One region of the Paenibacillus sp. CFBP13512 genome, then DNA from elsewhere that is predicted to be linked to it. Evidence: predicted binding sites of a transcription regulator. Region 1 holds the regulator's gene; each other region holds the start of a gene.
What was found. The regulator Rex, encoded in region 1, represses fermentation and respiration genes when NADH is low (regulators of the CRP and FNR family bind a similar motif). The targets are predictions, from matches to a motif close to TTGTGAAATATTTCACAA.
Positions count from the first base shown of each region.

Region 2: a site for Rex is predicted at 6,429-6,446, ahead of nirB (nitrite reductase large subunit NirB). Genes of this name have one in related genera too.
Region 3: a site for Rex is predicted at 6,629-6,646, ahead of PaeCFBP13512_RS10585 (AtpZ/AtpI family protein). Genes of this name have one in related genera too.

Region 1 covers NZ_QGAD01000001.1:71,377-79,797, forward strand. Annotated here, with positions in the region: gene PaeCFBP13512_RS00315 (AAA family ATPase) at 1-495, opposite strand, end outside; gene PaeCFBP13512_RS00320 (hypothetical protein) at 495-1,022, opposite strand; gene PaeCFBP13512_RS00325 (sugar ABC transporter substrate-binding protein) at 1,371-2,396, shown strand; gene PaeCFBP13512_RS00330 (methyl-accepting chemotaxis protein) at 2,421-4,109, shown strand; gene PaeCFBP13512_RS00335 (cell wall elongation regulator TseB-like domain-containing protein) at 4,188-4,736, opposite strand; gene PaeCFBP13512_RS00340 (amidohydrolase) at 4,767-6,074, opposite strand; gene PaeCFBP13512_RS00345 (redox-sensing transcriptional repressor Rex) at 6,067-6,714, opposite strand; gene dinG (ATP-dependent DNA helicase DinG) at 6,711-8,421, opposite strand, start outside.
Region 2 covers NZ_QGAD01000002.1:390,437-398,857, forward strand. Annotated here, with positions in the region: gene PaeCFBP13512_RS03960 (methionine ABC transporter permease) at 1-597, opposite strand, end outside; gene PaeCFBP13512_RS03965 (methionine ABC transporter ATP-binding protein) at 597-1,352, opposite strand; gene PaeCFBP13512_RS03970 (alpha-keto acid decarboxylase family protein) at 1,632-3,314, opposite strand; gene nirD (nitrite reductase small subunit NirD) at 3,543-3,863, opposite strand; gene nirB (nitrite reductase large subunit NirB) at 3,879-6,299, opposite strand; gene PaeCFBP13512_RS03985 (cupin domain-containing protein) at 6,636-7,670, shown strand; gene PaeCFBP13512_RS03990 (DUF523 domain-containing protein) at 8,053-8,421, opposite strand, start outside.
Region 3 covers NZ_QGAD01000006.1:42,314-50,734, reverse strand. Annotated here, with positions in the region: gene PaeCFBP13512_RS10620 (FtsW/RodA/SpoVE family cell cycle protein) at 1-219, shown strand, start outside; gene PaeCFBP13512_RS10615 (L-threonylcarbamoyladenylate synthase) at 252-1,352, shown strand; gene PaeCFBP13512_RS10610 (low molecular weight protein arginine phosphatase) at 1,457-2,044, shown strand; ZMP/ZTP riboswitch at 2,113-2,196, shown strand; gene PaeCFBP13512_RS10605 (TIGR01440 family protein) at 2,380-2,955, shown strand; gene glyA (serine hydroxymethyltransferase) at 3,034-4,284, shown strand; gene upp (uracil phosphoribosyltransferase) at 4,765-5,394, shown strand; gene wecB (non-hydrolyzing UDP-N-acetylglucosamine 2-epimerase) at 5,415-6,587, shown strand; gene PaeCFBP13512_RS10585 (AtpZ/AtpI family protein) at 6,755-7,000, shown strand; gene PaeCFBP13512_RS10580 (ATP synthase subunit I) at 6,993-7,406, shown strand; gene atpB (F0F1 ATP synthase subunit A) at 7,399-8,193, shown strand; gene atpE (F0F1 ATP synthase subunit C) at 8,339-8,421, shown strand, end outside.

The DNA of each region.
Region 1 (8,421 bases):
TTTGGCGGCACGAGTACGAGCGTCTTTGAATAGATCACGGATACGCCCTGCACCAACACCGACATACATTTCTACAAATTCACTACCTGAAGCACTTACAAATACAGAATCGGTATAATGAGCAGCCGCTTTGGCCATCAATGTTTTACCTGTCCCCGGAGGACCTGTCAGCAAGATACCTTTTAACGGACGAATTCCGAATTTGTTCATTTCATCATGACGAACAAGAAAATCAAGGGCTTCACGCAATTCGCGCTTAGCATTGTCCTGACCACCAATTTGTTCAAACGTTAATTTGAGCGGACCATTTTTTTTACGTTTGCGTTCTTGAGCAGCACCTACAGCTAATCCACCACGCATTTGCAGAACCAAAAATGTTCCACCAGCCAGAGCAGCAATCAATAGTAATGGTAAAATATTATACCCTATAAAAATAAGAAAAATGAGTAATACAGGTACAAATCCAATAACAATCTCTTTTGTTGATTTAGGCATTAGGCGCTTCCTCCTGTGACTTGGGAATGACGTGGCAAGATCAGGAATTTGCTTCCTTTACCATTGCTCAAAGATACGTATACATTACGTTCATCCATTTCTGCTTTCACTTGAATATCTTTATTAGCTTGCATAATATTTTCAACCGTTTGCGGAATTTCAGTGTATTTTTGAGTAGCCATTGCTTGAGAGACAGAGAACATTGCATTTTCCCATACTTTATCTAGTTCTGTATTGGAGTGATCAGTGACTTCAAGTTGAAGTGTACGTTTTCCCCAAATATCTGTTCCTTGCTTATTCAATAGTTGTACCAAACCACCTAAATCTGCGGAAGGTGCAAGATCGAGTTTCAACATGACTTCTTTTGGGTTAATACTAATATGAGAGTTATTGACCCCAGGATAGTTCTGTACAATTTTTGTTAGCGGACTGTAGAGAGTCAGCTGACGATACGTAAACCATCCACCAAAAAGTACAGTGGCAGATACGATTACAGTAATAAAAATAGGCATGATACGGAGTTTCATATACGTCCTCCTTTAATGTAGTCAACACGATGTACATAGCAACATATATTTTATTTCGGCATCTTCTAGCCTATCGGTAACAGTTAATGGATAGGTTTTTTTGTTATGTTCACATTTATTTATCTATATCTAGTATATCATATGTGTTTTTTGATTTCTAATAGCACTACTTTTAGTAATATTCAGCCCTTTCTTTTTTCCCCTTTAAAATAAATAAAACTCCCTATTATTAAAAATACACCCTGTGTCGATATACTTTATATCTTGTCACATTTTGTCCTCATTTAAATTGTTTTCAAAATGTAAACGTTATATATTTCTAAAAATGAATAGTATGGAGGTTAGGCAATGCGCGTATTTTTTCGGTTTCCCCCCGCTCTTTTGTTGATCGCTCTGATTGTGCTTATTTCGGGTTGTACTTCTAGCCCTTCTGTAGCTCCTGTTACAACCGATTCTACTGCCTCTTCTACAACTACAGCAGCAACAACTCCTACAACTACGACTAACACAGCAGGAAAGATCACTATTGGTGTATCTATTCCAGATATGAATGATCGCTTTATCAGTTATGTAGAGGCTGGTATGGAAGACTATGCCAAAACACAACCTGATATCACTGTCACTTATGCAGATGCCAAAAATGATCCCTCTATTCAACTTCAACAAATCAAAGAATTTATTGCTCAGGATGTCAAAGCAATTGCTTTTTTACCGATGGACGCTACTATTTCCAAAACGATTGTAGATTTAGCTAATCAAGCGAATATTCCTATTATTGCGGTAAATCGTACGTTTAAAGAATTAACAACTACCACATCTTACATCGGCTCTGATTCTTTGACTGCCGGTACACTTCAAATGAACGAAGTGGCTAAATTGTTAGGTGGCAAAGGTAATATTGCCATTATGGATGGCGATATGGGTAGTGATGCCCAGATAAACCGTACTCAAGGTAACAAGGACGTTATTGCCAAATATCCGAATATGAAGATCGTTTTTGAAGAAACCGCTAATTATGATCGTGCTAAAGGTATGGCATTGATGGCTAAATGGTTAGCATCCGGTCAAAAAATTGATGCGGTGGTAGCCAATAACGATGAAATGATTATTGGCGCTATTTTGGCGGCACAAGTGGAAGGTCAAGATCAAAATATTATATTTGCCGGTGTCGATGGTACGATGGACGCTCTTAATTTTATGAAAGCCAATAAGTTAAAAGTCTCTGTTTATCAAAATGCGGCTGCTCAAGGATCTCAAGGGCTCAAAACTACGATCGAAGCTGCAAATGGTAAACAAGTCGAAAAAGAAATCATTATTCCTTATGAATTAATTACCGAAGCCAATACAGAAAAGTATATTGCCAAATGGAAATGATTATATATAAAGGAGTGGTCTCTGATGCGTCTATCTATCCTGCATAAGCTTTTAGCTGGATTTCTTGCCATTGCCCTGATTGCTGGCTGTGCAGGAGTCATTTATATTATGTCTCTACAACAAATACAAAAATCAATGAGTACAATTCTAGATCGTTATGTCACACTTAAATCGCAAGCCGATAATTTAAAGTTTTATGCGACCAGTCAAAATGGATATATGCAGACCTATATGTTAAGTCGTGATTCTTATTATGGTTCTCAATTATTAAGTACCAACGATCAGACGACCCAACTTTTAACAGATATGAAAAGTCTAGTCGTCTCTACTGAAGATACTGAAAAAATAGATTACATGCTCAAAATGAATGACTATTACAAAACACATGCTCAAGAATTATTTAACCTTCCTCCTACACAACTGGATCAGTCTTATCTCGATATCATTACAATCGTTATTCCTGTAGGTAGTGTTATTGTTAAATTTGCTCAACAATTTTCAGATCAGCAAGATGCTCTTATGGAAACTGCTAAAAATGAAAATCTGCAAAAAGTATTACATGCTCGTCAACTAGCAATTACGATCAGCGTTATTAACTTTGCTCTAGCTATTATCATCGGTATCATTATTTCTCGTCTGATCTCCAAGCCATTACAGAAATTAAATAAAGCGGCTAAAGCGATATCTACAGGTGATCTTAATATTGAAGATGTAACCGTCAAGCAAAAAGATGAACTAGGCGAGCTAGCGTTTTCTTTTAACAGTATGAAAAATAATCTGCGGCATCTCGTTCATGAAATTAATGATAATGCAGCACAGGTCATTTCTATTTCTAGAGATGTAGCAAGTGGAACGTCTGAAACAGGCAAAGCAGCAGAACATGTAGCTGATATTATGTCAGACCTCTCAAATAGTACCCAAGATCAGGTCAAAATTGTTGAAGGCGGTCTACAAGCTGTATATGATGTGAATAAAGATATTCAGCAGATCGATCAAAGCAGTCAACAAGCAATGAATGTCGCTCAACAAGCACAGACACAAGCTTTACTAGGTGATAAAGAAATATCTCATGTTATGAATCAAATGGATCAAATTCAGCAACGGATGAGTAAGCTGGAAATCATTATTTCGTCGCTTAACAAACGCTCTAGTGAAATCGAAGAAATCAATAATGCTATTTCTTCTATCGCTTCACAAACAGGTCTATTATCACTGAATGCTGCGATTGAAGCGGCTCGGGCTGGAGAACATGGACGTGGATTTGCTGTAGTAACTTCCGAAATTCGCAAACTATCCAATGAAACGAATGATTCTGTTAAACGTGTTAAAGAACTCGTGAATACGATTCAGAATGAGACTAGAGGTGCAACTGAATCGGTTGAAAGTATGGTTAAAGAAGTGAGTCAAGGTATCACGGCTGCCCATTCTGTAGGAAATCTGTTCAATACGATCAAAACTTTGACCGATCATACAACCGCTGAGATTAAAGAAGTCACCGATTCGCTTCATCATTTATCCGGTCATTCGGAGAAAATTGTAAAATCGATGGAAAATATTTCAGGATTAACCGATCATGTCGCTTCAAATACCGAAAGTGTAAGTGCGGCTACAGAAGAGCAGTTAGCTTTCCTTGAAGAAAGCACAGCGCATACGGCTACACTTCATGCGATGGCAGAGAAATTACAAAGCACTGTTTTACAATTCCGCTTATAATCCTATATCTCCATTACAACAAAAAAGCATGATCTGGATGAATTCATACACTGAATTCAAAAGATCATGCTTTTTGAGTTACTCTTCTTGACCTGTTCCTTTTAATATCGCTGGTAGTTCCATCGGTTCGCTTAATTTAGCTCCATCACGGAAATTATAAAAAATATAATAGTAACGTTCATTGAGTTTGGCAAAGACTTGCCATGCATATTTTCCTTTGAATGAACCGGGAACAATACGTACAGCTTCTGCTCCAGGCAGATCATTTTGTAGTAAAGCATTTACTTTTTCGTATGTCACTGTACCTGCTGTTTTCTCAACATGTACGGCATTAGCACCTTCAGCGACTGAGCCATCAATATTGAACTTCACCCAGACCATAAGGTCTTCTTGTGCTATGTTCTTACCTTCAACTACCCAATACGTTGAAGTATCTGTCCAGACAGAATTAAATGTACGTGTCACAGATACGATATCAGCCTTTTCCTGTGCACTGTTGATCGCCAGCTGCTCTTTACTCCATGGCTGCGCCATAACATGAACATAAAATTGATTAACACCTAATACAAGCAATCCTACTACTACAATAATGATTGCGATCCATTTTCCACTTCCCAAATTTCGCAAAACACGCCATCCTTTCCTGTCGACTTCCGGTTAGCGTTTGAGCAAACCTTCAAAAGCACTTTGGGCTTCATGACGAATTTTTTCTTCATCCAGTGTTAATGATATACCATCTTTGATCAATTGCTTACCATCTACCCAGACATGCAATACATCTTTAGCTGATGCAGAATAAATGGTATGTGAGATAAAGTCAGTACGTGGCAAGAAATGCGGTTGATCTACATTTAATGCCGTAATATCGGCTTTCATACCGACAGCAAATGTACCTACGTCATTCAAAAATACAGATTTCGCACCGTATTCTGTACCCATTTTCAATGCTTCTAATGCAGGTACCGCTGTTGGATCTCCGGATACTCCTTTATGAATAAGAGCTGCCAAACGCATCTCTTCAAACATATCCAAGTTGTTATTACTTGCCGGGCCATCTGTTCCTAAAGAAACGACTACACCTGCACGTAATAAATCAGGAACACGAGCAACACCACTTGCTAATTTCAGATTACTACCTGGATTATGCGAAACAGCTACTTTATGTTGCGCAAGCATTTCGATCTCTTCATCATTCAAATGAACAGCATGTGCCAAAAGGGCTGGACGCGTGAAAAATCCTAATTTCTCCAAATGAGCTACAGGACGTAATCCATAATCAGTTACATTTAATTGTACTTCAGCTAACGTCTCAGACATATGTGTATGCAGCGGCAAATCCAAGTCATGTGCTGCTTGTACAAATTGTTCGATGTATGCAGGAGGACATGTATACGGCGCATGTGGAGACATCATTGTTGTAATACGTCCATCAGCTTGACCGTGCCAATCCCGTGCAAAGTCGATAGATTGTTGTAACTTTTGCTTTTGCTCTTCTTCTGAACATAAGCCGATAACACCACGCATCAATACAGCACGCATTCCTGATTGCTCTACGACTTCAGCAACACGCTCTGAACGATCATACATATCCAGGAATGTCGTAGTACCGCCTTTTAACATTTCAAGTACAGATAATGATGTTCCCCAGTATACATCGTCACTGGTAAACTTCGCTTCCATCGGCCACATTTTTTCCTGTAACCATACTTGTAGTGCAAGGTCGTCGCCATATCCACGTAGCAAAGACATTGCCGCATGACCATGACTGTTCACTAGACCCGGGATAAAGAACAAATGATTACCATCGACTACTGTTGTTCCTTCTTCAATCACAGGCTCTTCTTCTCCAAGATAAGTGATCCATCCATCTTCAATCACCATATGTCCGAAAAGCATCGATTTTTCTTCACTCATTACAGCAAACATACCGTTTTTGATAACCCATTTGTTCGAGGTGTTATTCATTAGTTTCATGTTCCTTTCCATCTTCCAGATAATAGGCAAGGCTTAGTAAGTCCGTTGTAAAATCAGCAGTGTGTACACGAATATGCGGTGGAGCTTTCAAAATAATCGGTGCAAAGTTCAAAATGGCTTCGATCCCTGCTTCAATCAATTGATCTGCTACACGCTGTGCTTCAATATTAGGCACAGTAATAATACCAATACGAATACTTTTCGCTTTGACTGTTGCTCCAAGTTCTTCGATCGGTTGTACAACTAATGTATTGATCATCGAACCGACTTTGGGTTCAAGAGAATCAAACACAGCTACGATTTTCATCGTTTCTTTCAAATACATATTATAGTTCGAAAGGGCATGCCCTAGATTACCTGCACCTACAAGTGCGACATTGATCTGTTGATCTAATTTTAAAATATGACGTATTTTCTCAATCAGATAGGATACATCATACCCGATTCCTTTACGTCCAAAATCTCCAAAATAAGCTAAGTCTTTGCGAATTTGTGCTGGATTCAAATCTAATTTTTGTCCCAATTCTTGCGAAGACACTGTGGGAACTTCACGGGTGTGAAGTTCGTTCAGATATCTAAGGTATACAGGTAGTCTTCGCACGACTGCTTCTGATATTTTGTCGGATTTCATGCTTGCTCCCCCTCTTGATTTACAGTTTCCTTTTCAGGTTCGGCCTGGCTAAGCCATTCTGTAATACGGGGTACCATCTGCTCTGTCGGCATATGTTCCATTTTGGGACCGGGTAATGAATATAGAAAATGCTTGCCATAATAGGACTCGATCACACGAGTGTCATAGACAATAACGATTCCCCGATCACTAGATGTCCGTACTAATCTACCAAAACCTTGTTTGAAACGGATAACTGCTTGCGGTACAGATAATTTCATAAATGGATTTTTCTTTTCTTTTTTAAGCCGTTCGCTTTTGGCTTCTAGCAATGGATGATTGGGCGGTTGAAAAGGTAATCGTACAATCGCCAGACATGTTAATGCTTCGCCAGGAATATCGACACCTTCCCAGAAGCTACTTGTTCCAAGCAATACAGAAGCAGAACGCTCCTGGAATCTACGAGTAAGCTTCGTCCGACTCCCTCCATCAACGCCTTGACCAAATACAGCAATATCACTATGTGATAACTTCTCTTTTAATGGTTCATACACCTGCTTGAGCATTCGATATGAGGTAAATAAAACCATCATTCGTCCTTGCGTTGCTTTCGCAGTCTCTGCTAACGAGTTCGCTAATGTATCTACAAAGAATGCATCACCGACACTGCCTTTGACACTTGGGAAGTCACGTGGAATCAACAATAGCGATTGCTCACGATAATTAAAAGGTGAAGATAACTGTTCAGTCATCAATCTGCCTTCTTTTTCCGCTTCGACAAGTCCCAGTTGTTCAATCATATATTGGAATTTCTTTTCTATTGATAATGTTGCGGATGTTAGAATAATACTTTTCTTTTTATCGAAAAAGTACTCTTTCAATTGCTTGCTCACATCCACAGGCACAGCATACATCTGTAAAGACTTGCTACGGTAATTTCCATTGGCTTCATACCAGTAGACTGTATCTGTACTTTCCAGCTTCACAAATTGACGTAGATCGTCTCGAACGACAGTCAAATCTTTGAATAGACCCGATACATCAGTCACCAGACTATCTGTGCCTAACTGTTCATCGCTTTCTTTGATCTGATTCATTACTTGTTCGCCTTTACGAATCAATTGACTCAGTCCGATATGGATCTGATTCTCCAAATCCGTAATTACCGTCCATTCTGTTGGTTGCTTCTCAGGTAACAAACGTAATGTAAATTGTCCAGCTTCTCCCGGAGCAGCATCACTACGCTGAGGTAATAAAGCAAATAATAATTCACTCAATTTGTCCCAGTTTTCTTTGACATCTACAATTTCAGGATATAGATTATCTATCGCTATCGCCCAATCCATACCACGCTCATTACCAGATGAACCTAACTGTTGACGCAAAATAGCCAGCTGACCATTTTTACTGTCTTTGAACAAACGAAGTAACGGATGAACCAATGTGAAATATTTCATATGCATACCCAAGTGCTTACCTGCTACATCTTCTAAATGATGCGCTTCATCAATCACCAATCGATCATAAGCAGGCAATAATTGGTGCCCTGCTTTGACATCGGTAAATAATTTGGAATGGTTCGTAATAACGACATCAGCTGTACCTGCTTCATGCTTCGCACGATGGTAGAAGCATTTGCGGAACCACGGACATGCACGACCAAGACAAGAATCGGTATCACTCGCTACCGTCTCCCAGAAATCGGCTCCACGGTTACCCATGTTCAGC
Region 2 (8,421 bases), on a different contig from region 1:
CACCATTACATCGGTCTCAAATCGCTGATAACCGTATCGAATCGCAAAATCACCAATTCCACCACCACCTACGATGCCAACAACGGTTGAATATGAAATAAAGCTAATCGTTGATGTGGTTAATCCAAGTACCAATCCAGATCGAGCTTCGACATATAAAAATTTGAAAATAATCTGCCATTTGGATGCTCCCATCGCTTGCGCAGATTCAACCACACCCCGGGGCACATCCAATAATGATTGTTCGACTAACCGTGAATAATAAGCAATTGCGATAATCGATAACGGTACTGAAGCCGCTTCGGTTCCTATCGCTGTGCCAACCACTAGACGTGTAAATGGAATCAGAAATACAACCAGTAACAAAAATGGAAAAGAGCGAATCACATTAACCAGTGTATTAAGCACAGCTGCCACATACGTATTCTCGTATAATTGACCTTTTTTGCATAAATAAAGCATGGTTCCAAGAGGCAATCCCACTATAATAGCTGCTAATAGTGAAATACCGACCATCGAGAACGTTTCACCTATGGCTGACCAAATCTGCGACTGATACAGATCAAGCATTTCGCTAAACGTACGATCTTGATCCATTATTCACCCTCCTTATAGCCAAGCAATTGCTCGCGATAAGATAAGGTATATGCAGGCGATGCTGTAAATCCATCTTGCGCTCGTGAAAAGCTTTCGGTGATCTTTCCTTGTTCCATCACAGATACGGTATCGCATAGACTACGCACCACATCCATCTCATGCGTGACAATCACAATGGTAACTCCTAATTGTTGATTAATCTGACGCAATACATCTAGAATACCGGCAGTGGTCTTAGGATCAAGCGCAGAGGTAGGTTCATCACATAATAACACTTGAGGATGGTTAGCGATTGCTCTAGCAATACCGACACGCTGTTTCTGTCCACCGCTGAGCTGTGCTGGATAATCATTACCTTTATCCAGTAAGCCTACGAGCTCAAGACATTCTAGCACTCGTTGTTGCCGCTTTGACTTGGGTACTCCAGCCAATTCAAGCGGGATTTCAATATTTTTGCGAACTGTGCGATTATGAACCAGATTGAATTGCTGAAACACCATTCCAATCTGTTGTCTGGCTAAGCGAAGTTGATGATCTGATAATCCGGTTAAACGCTTACCATTTACAATGACTACACCTTGATCGGGACGTTCTAGAATATTCATCATCCGTAGTAATGTAGATTTACCTGCTCCACTACTGCCAATAATGCCATGAATCATACCCCGCTCAATATGCAGACTGACATCTTGCACAGCTGCATTCGTATTCCCCATCTTGCCAAAATATTTGCTCACGCTTTCCAGCGAAATCATTCCAGTTCCCTCCTCATCTCATAGCCGGTCTGATGAGAAACTTTTTATTCAATGTGTAATACAAATCTAGTGAAGCTGTTATACTCTATACTTCTGCTATATTATAAGGAATGTTATATGCTGTGTCACTACTTTTATTTATATCATCACTAAATATTCATTTGTTATGCTGTTCTGCTTTATGTAGACAAAAAAACATCTTCTCTATACGCAGAGAAGATGTTGATATATCGATTCATTTGATTGTATCACTTAAACCATTTTTTATCAGTTTGGATGTTATTGTTGCTGTTCTTGTTTTTGCAAAAACTCACGTGTTTTGCGTAGATACTTCGGTGCATCCATCGGATCATCAATCATCATTTCGATCAAGCATAGTTTTTGATTTTGCTGTTGTTCAGCTTCTTGAATCGCTTGATCTAATTCTTGATTGGTATGCACTTGCATTGTATACGCATCTCCACCGAAGGCTTCGATTAATTTGGTATACTGCCATCTCGGAATATCGTTATACATTTGCTTATCAATATCTACTTTTACATTCAGATACTTTTCAATCGTATAACCTTTATTATTGAGAACGAAAATAATCGGTTTGCATCCTTGTTCTAACATAGAGCTGATCTCTTGCACGGTTAATTGTAAAGATCCATCTCCTGTAAATAACAACACACGACGATCAGGAGCCGCTATACATGCACCAAAAGCAGCCGGTGTGGCATATCCGATACTTTGCCAGCCCGCTTGCCCGATATATGTTGCACCTTCAGGCAATTGAAGCTGAGAAATACCATATGTGAATGTACCCGTCTCTGCGATCACAATGTCATTTGCTGCTAATAATTGTTGAAAACGTGGATAGTAATTGCCTGCGTGTAACGGTTGGTCTTTTTCAGCAGATAATAGCTTCTCCGTATCATATAGGAATTCAGTTACTACAATCTCTGCCTGACTTCTCCAATCCAATTGAGCTAGCGCTTCTAACATGTCTTTGGCAAGAATATTAGGATAAACAGATTCACCAATTTTGACATGATCCGGTTGGATATTAATCACTTTTTGAAAATCTAATTCAGCTGTAAAATTGGCTGTATTCAGGTCAGACCAGATCAAGCCTGCCGCAATCACAAAGTCTGCATTTTCGACTGTATGACGTACTTCCTCACTACCAAAAGTCCCTCCGTACATTCCGATATAATGCGGATGACGTTCATCAAATCCACTTTTACCCATCATCATCGAAGCCGCTGGAATATTCAGATTCTCAGCCACTTGTTGAACAGGCATTTGTAGATCGTAACGAAGAACAGGATTATCTGATAAAAGAGCCCCGTTATTCGAGGATTGAATTAACTGATCTGCATGCTTCACTGCCGCTTGCAACGAATTGGAATGAGTAGATACTTGTAACGACGGTTCAATATGAGTCGTAATCGATTCTAATACCTGATCCAGAGCAAGCACTAGATAAACAGGCTTTTTAGTTGTCTTGGCAATATGAATCGCCTGTGGAATCTCTATCATTGCATTTTCTGGCGTTACGACTGCACTATAAGCTGTAATAGGCTCATACGCTTGACGGAACACATCATAATTTCCATCGAGTAAGCTATGATGCATCAACTGATGATCTTGCTGTGCTTGAGACTTGGGAGCACCTACAATATGAATAATCGGTACACTTTCACTATAAGCGCCTGCAATCGCATTACATGCGCTCATTTCTCCAACACCAAATGTCGTGATTAAAGCAGATAGCCCTTTGATTCGGGCATAACTATCTGCCGCATATCCAGCATTCAGCTCATTGCGTCCGGTTATAAATTCAATACCTTCGTATTCTTCTAACGTATCTAATAAAGTGAAATTATAATCACCAGGTATCCCAAAAACTTCAGTCAGTCCTTCACGCTTGAGACAATCGAGTAGATATTGACCTAACGTAATATTTGTTACAGACATTATTTTTTCCTCCTGTGTATTGCTAATGGTTAAGCTTTGTTATCGTTGTATACTTTCCATAGTCCCTGTCTTGCTTTAAAGACATTACCCTATTTCAGAAGAATTATTGCCATTTTTTGATATTTTCTTTAACTGATCTTTAGTTTCGTAAGTATAATCAACACAAAAAAAGCGGTCTTCTAATAGATAGAGACCACTTTTTGTTGGATTATTTTGTTGAAAATCAGATTAGAGTTGTACCCATACCACGTCTGCTTCTAGTTTGGTTGGGAACACAGTCACCTGTCCTTCATCCGGTGCTTGCACAAGACCTGTTCGCAAATCAATCTGCCAATCATACAGCGGATCATATAAGATATGCCCGGATACAATCCCTTCTGCAATAGGGCCACCTTTAGGATGAGGGCTTTTATTTTCTAATGCAAAGACTTCTTCATTGGAGGTACGGAAAATAGCCAATTCTATCTCTTTCAATTGCACCACACGTCCAATCTGTGGCAAAAATTGATCAATGGATCCGATTGGATAAAATGTTTGAGTATCATTCATTATGCTTCTTCTCCTTTAGACTTCCATTTTATGAAAAAGAGCTTCACGAGTTGGTGTATCGTTAATCACTTTTTGCCAAGGATCTTCGACTTGTGCCAGTGCAAGATTGACCCGTTCGATCAATTGTTGACGATTTTCTACATTGGTCACCACTGCTTCATAAATAGTTGGTAGACCGATACGTTCTACCCATTCCGATGTTCTTTCCAAGTATTTACCTGTTTCGCGGTAGTATTGAATAATCGCTCCACAAAGATCAATCAATTCTTGATCGGTTTTCACTTTGCAGAATGAATCGGCTAGACGGGCTTTGATCCCTCCGTTGCCTCCGATAAAGATTTCCCAGCCGCCATCGTTACCAACGATTCCGATATCTTTAGTACACGATTCTGCACAGTTACGAGGACAACCGTTGACTGCCATTTTGAATTTGGCAGGGAAATCTAAGCGTTCAAAGCGACGTTCCAGATCAGCACCCATACCCATCGAATCCTGTGTTCCAAAACGGCAATATTGAGCACCTACACATGTTTTGACTGTTCGTAACGATTTGGCATACGCATAACCGGAAGGCATATCTAATTCTTCCCAGACTTTTGGCAAATCTTCTTTCACTACACCGATCAAGTCGATCCGTTGTCCACCCGTCATTTTCACTGCTTGTACATTATATTTGACAGATACATCAGCGATCCGTTTTAATTCTTCCGGTGTAGTTACCCCACCATACATACGAGGTACAACAGTATACGTACCGTCTTTTTGAATATTTGCATTCATCCGTTCATTCACAAATCTAGATGATTTCTCATCTTGATATTGTGCTGGATCAAGCATACCTAGATAATAGTTGATCGCTGGACGGCATTTCGAACAACCTTCAGGTTGCTTCCACTCTAGTACATTCATTACTTCTTTAATGGTTTTAAGTCCTTTTTCTTTGATTCCAGCAACTACTTCATCACGACTAAGTGGTGTACAGCTACACATGCCCTGACTGGCTCCAATCGTGGCTCCGTCACCCAGTACATATTGCAAAATTTGTTCAACAACAGGCTTACATCCACCACATGAACGGCTTGCTCCGGTACATGCTTTGATCTCATCGACCGTTGTTAATCCTTTTTCTTGAATAGCACTGACAATATCAAGCTTGGTGACACCGTTACAACCACACACAATCTCACTATCTGCCATCGTATCGACAGATGATTTCTTTTTGCTATGATCGCATCCGCCTGTACCCATCAATTCGGCATATAATTCATCGGTCATCGGTGCACCATCACGAATCAACTTTTGCAATGGAGCGGCATCCGTAATATCTCCAAAAAGAACAGCACCGACAATCGTTTGATCTTCTAAAATGATTTTTTTATACGTGCGTTTCCAATCATCACGCGCTGTAATCACTGATTGGTGTTCATTTTCAATAAATACGCCTGCTGAAAATACATCTACACCGGAAATTTTGAGTTTGGTCGAGACCACTGAACCTTCATACGGCTGAGTATCAATCCCGCATATATGTTTCGCCAAAATCATTCCTTGTTCAAACAGTGGAGCAACCAATCCATAACAACTTTCTCTATGTTGTACACATTCACCTACAGCGTAGATGTTATCTACAGAAGTCTGCAAATAGTCATTCACAATAATGCCTCGACCGGTCTCGATGTTGCTTTGTTTGGCGACTGCAATATTAGGCTTAATTCCTGCCGCCATAACGACGAATTGAGCAGGCAATGTCGTACCGTCTTTGAATACCAATTGCTCTACTCGTTCTCCACCTAGTAGTTCAACTGTCTGTGCACCCGTCAAGAATTTGATACCTTGACGTTCTAATTCTTTACGTAACATCGATGCGGCTACAGAATCCAATTGACGCTCCATCAGATCATCCATTAAGTGGACGACTGTGACATCCATTCCTAGACTCACCAATCCTTTAGCGGCTTCTAGTCCTAACAATCCTCCACCAATAACAGCGGCTTGTGGATAATGGGCAGCAGCATCGATCATTTGATGGCAATCGGCGATATCACGGAAACCAACAACTCCTTGTTTGTCATGACCCGGTATCGGTAAAATAAACGATTGCGATCCTGTGGCGATAATCACTTTGTCGTATGGAACCATCATTCCATTATCCGTATGAATTATTTGTTGCCCGGCATCGATACGTGTCACGGTTGTACCTGTATGCAGTGTGATTTGATTTTGCTCATACCATTCATGACTATTCAAAATAATATCGTCTATTGTCTGTGTACCTTCCAAAACATAAGACAACATAATCCGGTTATAGTTCGGATGTGGCTCACTGCCAAATACCGTAATATCGTATTGTCCACCTAATTTAATAATTTGTTCTAACGTTGCGACCCCCGCCATACCGTTACCTATTAGAACCAGTCGTTCTCTTGTTGCTGTCATATCAAAATCCCCCTTTTTTGATGTGAATCTATATGCCATTTGTTCCATGAGTATGTTATATATAAAACAATCTTTAATATCTAAAATTTATTGGTTTATATTCAGTATATCCATCTTACTTTCTATATGTAGTGATCTAAATCACAAGCTTTTCGAAATATAAAGACACAAAATAACCCTTTTTATCAAATTGGTCATTAGAATGTATCCATTTTGCAAGGGAAACCGTCTATTCGACACGATAGATGGGCTTATAGTGCCATGTGCAAAAAAAGAAGCTATGACAAAATACAAATTAGCTTAGAAGATTAATCATAAAAGCAATGGAGGGTTATAATGACCAAAACATTTAAATACAGGCTTGAACAACAAACAGCCTATGAACATAGTGGTGGCCAAATGCGTGAGGTGTCTGTCGCAGACTTTCCTGTATCCACAGCGATGACTGGTGTATCGTTACGACTGGCTCCGGGAACATTAAGAGAATTACACTGGCATGCCAATGCTTCTGAATGGGGTTATGTCGTTAGTGGCAGTTGTCGAACAACGATTCTACATCCTGATGGAACAACGTACATAGATAACTTTAATAGTGGAGATGTATGGTATTTTCCCAAAGGCTACGGTCATTCGATTCAAGGCATGGGACCGGATGAATGTCATATTATTCAGATTATGAATAACGGTTCGTTTACCGAAAAACATACCTTTAGTATTACCGACTTTATCGCCCAGACTCCGATCGAATTAGTCGCTCAGAATCTAGGTATTTCGATTGAAGATGCACAACGTTTGCCGAAAAAGGAATCTTATTTTGCTTACGGGCAGGTACCGGATGATTCTACTTTGGATGCTACAGCACGTAGCGCTACAGGGCTTACCAGTATGCATCGCTATCCACTAATGGCTCAAGATCCCAAGCGTGTTCCCGGTGGAGGTACAGAACGGGTCGCTTCTGCACGCCTATTCCCGATTTCTACCAATATGACAGGAGCGATTATTGAGATTCAGCCGGGCGCACTACGAGAAATGCACTGGCATCCAAATACAGACGAATGGCAATATTATATAAGTGGTACAGCACGTATGGCTGTTTTTTTGGGTCAAGGAGAATTGATTGAAGATCAGTTTGAAGCTGGAGACGTGGGTTATGTTCCAGAAGGAGCCGGGCATTACATTTATAACAATGGAACTGAAGTGTGTCGTATCTTAGTAGGCTTTAACCACGGGCAACATGAGACGATTGATCTGACCAAATGGATCTCCAGTACACCAAACGATGTTCTAGCGACTAATCTAGAAATCAACCGTGAACAAGTGAGTCAATTGCCTCAACGTCACTGGTTTATCGCTCCTGCTGCTTTGCAGTAAACCGTTTAATATTGCATTTTACATCTACATCTACATCTACATCTACACATGATGCTATTTGAGAATGTGGATACTTATACAGTTTGTAGAAATAAGATTATTGATACTATTTATTGATATATACTGAACCTGAATATTATGCTAATGATGATTTTAGTTTGTCCCAAAGATTGACTGCACTTATCCTATTTCTATAAAAAAGATCATGCCAATACACCATTATCTACATTAAGATATCCAAGTACGTACGGTACCTGGCGTAGAGTGTATCGCATGATCTTTTTTTATATGGATTTGTATATGGAAAGGAACATGATTGTTCGTTATTGATAAAATTATCGCTCTCTAGTATTACTCTATTAAAATAAGAAGGCAGTGACTCCTATTGTTCTAGCAAAAAATCACAGGTATGTTCATCGACAACTTGAATATGATTTTGCCGAAAAAGAGCGGCTGTTAAGCCAGAGCCAATGATCTTATTTCCGCTAAATGTACCATCATAGACCATCTGACTTCCGCAAGAAGGGCTGTTGGCTTTTAGTACTGCTACTGTAATCTTTGCTTGTTGCGCTTGTTCCAAAGCGACCAAAGCTCCTGCTTTGAATGATTCGGTGACATCTTCACCCGATACAGTCATCACTTTGGCTGTTCCAGACCAGACATCTTCGGCTGTTCCGCCTACAATTTCTGCCGGTTCGCGTGGTGTAGTCAGACCTCCTAACACTTCCGGGCAAAAAGCGATCGCTTTGCC
Region 3 (8,421 bases), on a different contig from region 1:
GTTGCGATGTTGTTATATCAGATTTTTGAAAATATCGGTATGTTTATCGGCATTATGCCATTAACAGGGATTACGTTACCATTTATCAGCTTTGGCGGTACATCATTGGTAATGAATATGGCATGTATGGGACTCGTAATGAGTATACGAATTCATAATCAAGAAGATAACGATGAAGTTTCTGTGAATGTCACTCAACGTTATGCATTGAATAAATAAAGCCAAGGTCATCAGCAAGGAGGCATGACATGATGAACAACCAGACAGAGAATCACAGCGAACAGCCTCAAGCAGATTCTCTGTTCACTTGTTGGGATGTGCGTCATTCAGAGCATATAGAACAACAATTAAGCGAAGCCGGTCAGATTTTGGCAAATGGCGGTATTGTCGCTTTTCCCACAGAAACAGTATATGGACTTGGAGCAGATGCCCGCAATACACATGCGGTAGCATCTGTTTTTACTGCCAAAGGAAGACCTTCAGATAATCCATTAATTGTGCATATTTCAGATCGTGATCAGTTGAGCAGTTTGGTTTCTGAGGTTAGCGATTTAGAACAGATGTTAATCAATCATTTCTGGCCAGGACCGCTTACACTAGTGATGCCTGTACGTCCTGATACCGTATCTCCTCTGGTAACAGCTGGACTACAGACAGTAGCGATACGTATGCCCGATCATCCGGTAGCGTTAGCTTTGATTAGTGCTTCTGGATGTCCGCTAGCGGCTCCTAGCGCCAACCGTTCAGGTCGACCGAGTCCAACAACAGCTGCACATGTGATTGAAGATTTATCTGCTGTGATCGATGGAGTGGTCGATGGAGGAAGTGCAGGGATTGGTGTTGAATCAACAGTCATTCAGGTACAAGACAATAATACGATTATGATTCTTCGCCCGGGTGGTATTACGGAAGAGCAATTATCTTCTTTTGCTCCTGTCACTTGTGATCCTGCTCTGAATGATGCGGCTACAGCATTGGTTCCACGTTCACCGGGTATGAAATACACGCATTATGCACCCCAAGGATCAATGACAATTGTGATGGGATCGCAAGATAACGTCGTTAATCAATATATAGAACAACAGATTAGACAAGCTCAAGCACGTGGTGAGAAAACAGGTGTATTGGTTTTTGATGAAAATCCATTGCATCTAGCAGATACACTGGGTTTATCGCTAGGCAGTCGTGATCATCTTGAAGAAGCGGCGAACCGATTGTATGCGGCTTTGCGTACATTTGATCGTGAAGGTATTACTTTTATTATGTCGCAAGGCTGTGAGCAACAAGGTGTAGGTGTAGCTGTAATGAACCGTTTATCCAAAGCTGCGGGTGGTCAGATTATTCATTTGTAAAAATAGTGATTACATGCGCTAAATTTGGTATAATGATTGATACGGAAAGATTATATTTCCGGTCACCCAAGTCTCACATTATAATGATACGGGAGGTACAGAGAATGCATCACATATTGTTCGTATGTACCGGTAACACCTGTCGAAGTCCTATGGCGGAAGGTTTTATGCGTAAGCTTGCGAGCGAGCGCGGTGTCGATGTGGAGGTTCGTTCAGCCGGTGTAGCTGCTGTAGATGGAATGTCTGTATCCCGTCATGCCGAAGCGGTTCTCAAAGATCATAATATACATGAACAATTATTATCTTCCTCTTTGACTGGAGCAACTATTCATTGGGCAGATCTCATACTCACATTAACAGGGAGTCACAAGCAACATGTGATTCGTAATTTTCCAGAGTCGGCAGGCAAAGTGTACACGTTGAAGGAATATGCAGAAAATGATCACAAAGTGCTACGCGATCTCAAAGAGTTGGATAGCTTATACGCAACGATCGAAATGAATCGTTCTTTAGGCGAAGAAGTACATCCGACTGATCGTCAGCGGTTGATCGAAATTCAACAGCGTATTCCAAGCTTCGATATTGTAGATCCTTTTGGCGGTAGTCGGGATGATTATGAAGTCGCCGCAGCTGATATTCGTCTTGCATTAGAAAAGTTAATCGACAAGATTCAAGCCTATCGTACGCAATAAGCTAGAGGTTAATTTTAGAATAGATATTGATTTTACGAAAAACATGTCTTATGATGTAACTCATAAGAGAGATCCGATGTAACTGGCGACGAGAGTGGAGATGAACCACGATGGAGCATCGGAACATACGGCCGGTCGCCTGGGCAAAAGAGCAGACGTGCGATATTTTTCGCGCACGTTGTGCTCTTTTTTTGTTCTTTACATGTTGTAACTCCTTCTCTCATCTTGTTGTCGCCGTTAGCCCTATGCTTGCGCTATAATAAAAAACGAGTGCATTGCACACGTACCTTTTGCAGATAGTGAATGAGCTAAGAAAGCACAAGGAGGATTGAACGATGAGTGATCAGGAAAAAATACAACAAATTCGTTTAGATGCCGCAGCTATTGTACGCGAGTTAGCAGAAGAAGCTAAGCTAGATCGCCATAAGCTACTGGTGATCGGTGGAAGCACCAGTGAAATCGCAGGCAAACATATCGGAACAGCCGGAACGTTAGATGTTGCTGAAGCATTGGTGGAAGGGATTCGAGAAGTACAAGCTGAATACGGATTCCGGTTAGCTTTTCAATGTTGTGAGCATTTGAATCGAGCATTGGTGATGGAACGAGATACACTGGATCACTACAATTATAATGAAGTCGCCGCAGTACCGATTCCCAAAGCAGGCGGATCGATGGCAACCTATGCATATCAGACATTTGTTCATCCTTGTTTGGCAGAACAGATTGAAGCACATGCAGGTATCGATTTTGGAGAGACCTTGATCGGTATGCATTTGAAAAGAATAGCGGTCCCTTATCGACCTGCAATTCGTTTTGTAGGCGAAGCTAGAGTCAACGCAGCGCGTACACGTCCACCTTTGATTGGTGGCGAAAGAGCCGTCTACACACCGATGGTTCATGCAGATCGATAAGCTTAAATAGTTGATCTCTAAATTTAAAATAAGCAATCCAAAACAGGTATTCAACCGATCTCTAGGAGGAATTAAACAATGATGGAGCAATTACGAAAGAACGATCCGGCAGTACTAGAAGCAATGGGACTTGAACTTAAGCGTCAACGTGACAACATCGAATTAATCGCTTCTGAAAATATTGTAAGTGAAGCGGTTATCGAAGCTTTGGGTTCGGTATTAACGAACAAATATGCAGAAGGCTATCCAGGCAAACGCTACTATGGCGGTTGTGAACATGTAGATGTGGTTGAAGATATCGCTCGTGATCGTGCGAAGCAATTGTTTGGTGCAGAACATGTCAATGTACAGCCTCACTCAGGTGCACAAGCGAATATGGCGGTTTATCTTGCAGCGCTCAAACCAGGTGATACTGTTCTAGGGATGAACCTTGCTCATGGTGGACATTTAACACATGGTAGCCCTGTAAATGCTTCTGGGTTGTTGTATAACTTTGTGGCTTACGGTGTACAAGAAGATACATTCCTTATCGATTATGATGAAGTTCGCAAAGCAGCGTTCAAACATCGTCCTCGTATGATCGTAGCTGGTGCTAGTGCATATCCGCGTACGATTGATTTTGAAAAATTAGCTTCGATTGCAAATGATGTAGGTGCTTTATTTATGGTGGATATGGCGCATATCGCAGGATTGGTAGCAGCTGGAGAACATCCAAGTCCTGTACCTCATGCGCATTTTGTTACAACAACAACACACAAAACACTTCGTGGACCTCGCGGCGGTATGATTATGTGTACTAAAGCATGGGCACAAGCGATTGATAAAGCAGTATTCCCGGGTTCACAAGGTGGTCCATTGATGCATGTTATTGCTTCCAAAGCAGTTTCTTTCGGTGAAGCATTACAACCTTCTTTCAAAACTTATGCTCAAAATGTAGTCAAAAATGCAAAAGTGCTTGCTCAAACATTAGTAGACGAAGGATTGACCATCGTTTCAGGGGGTACAGACAATCACTTGATGCTTGTGGATACACGTAGCGTGAATATCACAGGTAAAGAAGCAGAGCATGTTCTGGATTCTGTAGGCATCACAACGAACAAAAATGCGATTCCTTTTGATCCAACAAGCCCGTTTATTACAAGTGGTATCCGTCTAGGAACACCAGCAGCGACTTCTCGTGGTATGGATGAAGCAGCAATGGTGAAGATCGGTCAAATTATTGCGATGACGCTTAAAGCACCTAAAGATGAAGCTGTTCTTGCCCAAGCAAGTGCGCAAGTTGCTGAATTAACAAGCCAATACCCTTTATATCAACAAATGAATTATTAATTTCAAAACCAAATAAAGAGCTCCTTAACACCGTTAACTTCTAGATAACCGGCAGAAATTCTTATTTCTGTCGGTTTTTAATTATTTTTTTTAAAAAAATTTGAAAGATTTACTGCCATTTAAGCCATTTACCATTATAATAGAAAAGACTGGGTGGAAATGCTGTAGAATTTGTTTTTATCTGGTAATTGTAAGCGTTATATTGATAGACTCAATATAGAAAATGGATTTTGCTATGCTAAAAATCATGTTTGATAAGAGCTATATTTACGCTCATCAAAGTATGAAGTATTAAAAAGAAATAATTCGACAGGATATCGGATGAAATTGCCCACAGGGAATGATATAATAGACGAGGTTTATGGGGTAAGAACGTATTCCCCTAATCCTTTTGCTTTGTGGAATGGCCACAAAACCTGATGTGATAGCAAATAGGATGTAGCTAATGTTTATTATTGAAAAGTACCGGAGGGAAAAACCATGGCAAAATTAGTAATATGCGATCATCCTTTAATTCAACACAAATTAACATTTATTCGTGATGTACAGACTAACACGAAAGATTTCCGCGAGCTTGTTGACGAAGTCGCAACATTAATGGCTTACGAAATCACACGTGATATTCCACTTGAATCAATTCCGGTAGAAACACCTGTAATCAAAACAGAAGGTAAAGTCATTTCTGGACGTATGTTAGGTCTGATTCCTATTTTGCGCGCAGGATTGGGTATGTTAGATGGCGTTCTTAAATTGTTGCCAGCAGCTAAAGTAGGACATGTGGGATTGTTCCGTGATCCAGAAACATTCCAACCGGTTGAATATTATGTGAAGCTTCCGACAGATGTACAAGAACGCGAATTGATCGTTATTGATCCAATGTTAGCAACAGGCGGTTCTGCTATTGCTGCGATCGATGTTCTTAAAAAGCGTGGATGTACTCAGATCAAAATGATGAATCTTATCGCTGCTCCTGAAGGGGTCAAAGCTGTTCAAGACGCTCACCCGGATGTAGATATTTATGTTGCTGCATTGGATGAGAAGTTGGATGAGCATGGATATATCGTACCTGGACTCGGCGATGCCGGAGACCGCTTGTACGGAACCAAGTAAAGCGAGGTAATCCCAGACTTATGAAAAAAATTAAAGTAATGACTATTTTCGGTGTACGTCCTGAAGCAATCAAAATGGCTCCATTGATTTTGGAATTGCAAAAACATCCTGAACATATTGAGTCAATCGTTTGCGTCACTGCGCAACATCGTCAAATGTTGGATCAGGTTCTTGAAGTTTTTAATATCACTCCAGACTATGATCTTGATGTAATGAAAGATCGTCAGACGCTAAACGAAATTTCGATGCGTGTACTTAGTGGCTTAGAGCCAGTATTGCAAGAAGTGAAGCCTGATATTGTTCTGGTTCATGGAGATACGTTGACTACGTTTCTTGCGAGCTATGCTTCATTTATGCAGCAGATTAATGTGGGTCATGTGGAAGCAGGACTACGTACGTGGAACAAGCTTTCACCTTATCCTGAAGAAATGAATCGCCAATTGACAGGTGTACTTGCAGATTTACACTTTGCACCAACAAGTTGGTCGGCAGGCAATTTGCTAAAAGAAAATAAATTGCCGTCAAGCGTGTATATCACAGGCAACACGGTTACAGATGTGTTTCAATATACTGTACAGCCTGATTATCACCATCCTGTTTTGGAATGGGCAGAAGGTAAACGTCTGATCTTGATGACTGCACATCGCCGTGAATCACAAGGCGAACCACATCGTAATATTTTCCGCGCGGTCAAGCGTATTGCTGACGAATTTGAAGATATTGCTATTGTGTATCCAGTGCATCCAAGTCCAGCTGTCAAAGAACCTGCTCATGAAATATTAGGCAACCATCCGCGCATTCAGTTGATCGATCCTCTGGATGTTGTCGATTTGCATAATTTTTATCCGCATACGCATCTGATCTTAACCGATTCAGGTGGTCTTCAAGAAGAAGCACCTTCATTTGGTGTTCCTGTGCTGGTGCTACGTGATACCACAGAGCGTCCAGAGGGAATAGAAGCAGGTACACTTGAAATGGTAGGTACAGATGAAGAGAAGATCTATGAGCGTGCACATGCACTGCTGAGCGATCCTGAACTGTATGCTTCGATGAGTGAAGCTTCTAATCCTTATGGTGATGGTCAGGCATCGCCACGGATTGTCAATGCTATTTTGCACCATTATGGTATTTTAGAGGATCGTCCTGAAGAGTTTCACACAACGTTCAAAAAAGGTCCCACAGTCGTATTGTGAAAAATGATTCCACAGTATACAGTGGTACTGTAGGGTTAGTGTGATGAAACGCTTCATATCAACGATGTTCTGTGAAAGTCTTGCGTTAATGCGCTAAAGGAAGATGGTTTGACAAAGGCTTAGCCGATTCAGTACAATGAACTGGGATTCCGAGGGTGGAGTGTAGAATGGCAGATGAACCCAAATCAAGCAATTCAAGTTCAAGCCCGTGGAAAGCGGTTGGACTTGTGAGTGTGATTGGAATAGATTTAGCTGTATGTACACTCGCCGGATTCTGGTTCGGTTCCTGGCTGGATAAAGTATGGAATAGTTCAGGAATAGGAACCGGACTCGGAGTACTTGCAGGTATGATTCTAGGTATTTTCGGTATTGTTCTTATCATTAAGAAAATAGTGGGGGAAACGAATGAATGAAATACCAAGTTACATTTATTGGCTGACCCGGACTACCTTTGTTTTTCTAGCTCTTTGCTTTGTAGCGGTTGCATTCCTGCCTCAATCTCGTCCGATCGCTTTTGGGATGATCATTGGTTCGGCAGTCAGTTATATCAACACCAAATATTTAGCTAAAAAAGTAAGTATGATGACTGAAGCAGCAGCAACAGGTAGAAGAGGACCGAAGGGTCTAGGGTTTGCACAACGTGCAGCAATTTCGATCGGAGCGGTAGTACTTGCTATTGAGTTCCCGCATTTGTTTGAAATTCATGCCCTAGCTGGCAGTTTGGTGTTCGCACCATTCGCGCTAATTGTTATCGGTTATTTCCTTTCTCGCCATGAGCGTGATAACTCCGATAATGAAAGGGGTGAGAAAAATGCATGAATCACCGATGATAAACGTCGGGGGCATCGATTTTGATTTATCTATCATTATTGCGTTGATTGTTAGTTGTGCTGTAGTGTTTATTCTAGTGAAACTAGCAACGCGTAATCTATCGGTAGAAAATCCAGGCAAGCTGCAAAACTTTATGGAATGGGTCGTAGAATTCGTTCAAGGACTGATTTCCAGTACAATGGACTACAAAAAAGGAAAGCCTTTTCTTTCTCTCGGTTTGACTTTGATTATGTTCATCTTTGTTAGCAATATGCTTGGGCTTCCATTTGGTTTAGTGTTCGATTATACAAGCGTAGAAAAAGCTACAGCTTTTGGTCAACCATTAACATCTGTAGTGGACGGACTGGCAAAAGGAAGTCATGGTGTGGAAGTCGCTTGGTGGAAATCACCTACAGCTGATGCTGGAGCAGCGATGGGTCTGGCACTAATCGTATTCATTCTTGTCCATTACCTAGGTATGGTCAGAAATACGAAGTCATACTTCAAACACTATTTCAAACCGTTCTTTTTCTTTTTCCCTATCAACTTGATCGAACAATTCTCCAAACTGTTGACACACGGTATGCGGCTATTCGGTAATATTTTTGCCGGCGAAGTTCTTATTGCGGTATTACTTAAAATGTCAGGCGTATGGTACGGAGCAATCGCTTCGGTTGTAGGTCTTATTGTATGGCAAGGATTCAGTATATTTGTTGGCTCTATCCAAGCCTTTGTCTTCACGATCCTGGCTATGGTATACATATCACAGTCACTAGAGACGGAAGAAGATCACTAAAATACTATCGGCACGTTTCGGCAACTTTTGAATAGTTGGTATCATCAGTCACTGTGTAAGGGTTCAAAGTTCGGAAGTAGGATAACCTTCATACCGGGCTCAATATAAATTTACTATCTCACATATCTTTAAGGAGGATTTTTAAATGGGAGCATTAGCATTTCTAGCAGCTGCTATCGCAGTAGGTTTGGGCGCATTGGGCGCAGGTATTGGTAACGGTCTAATCGT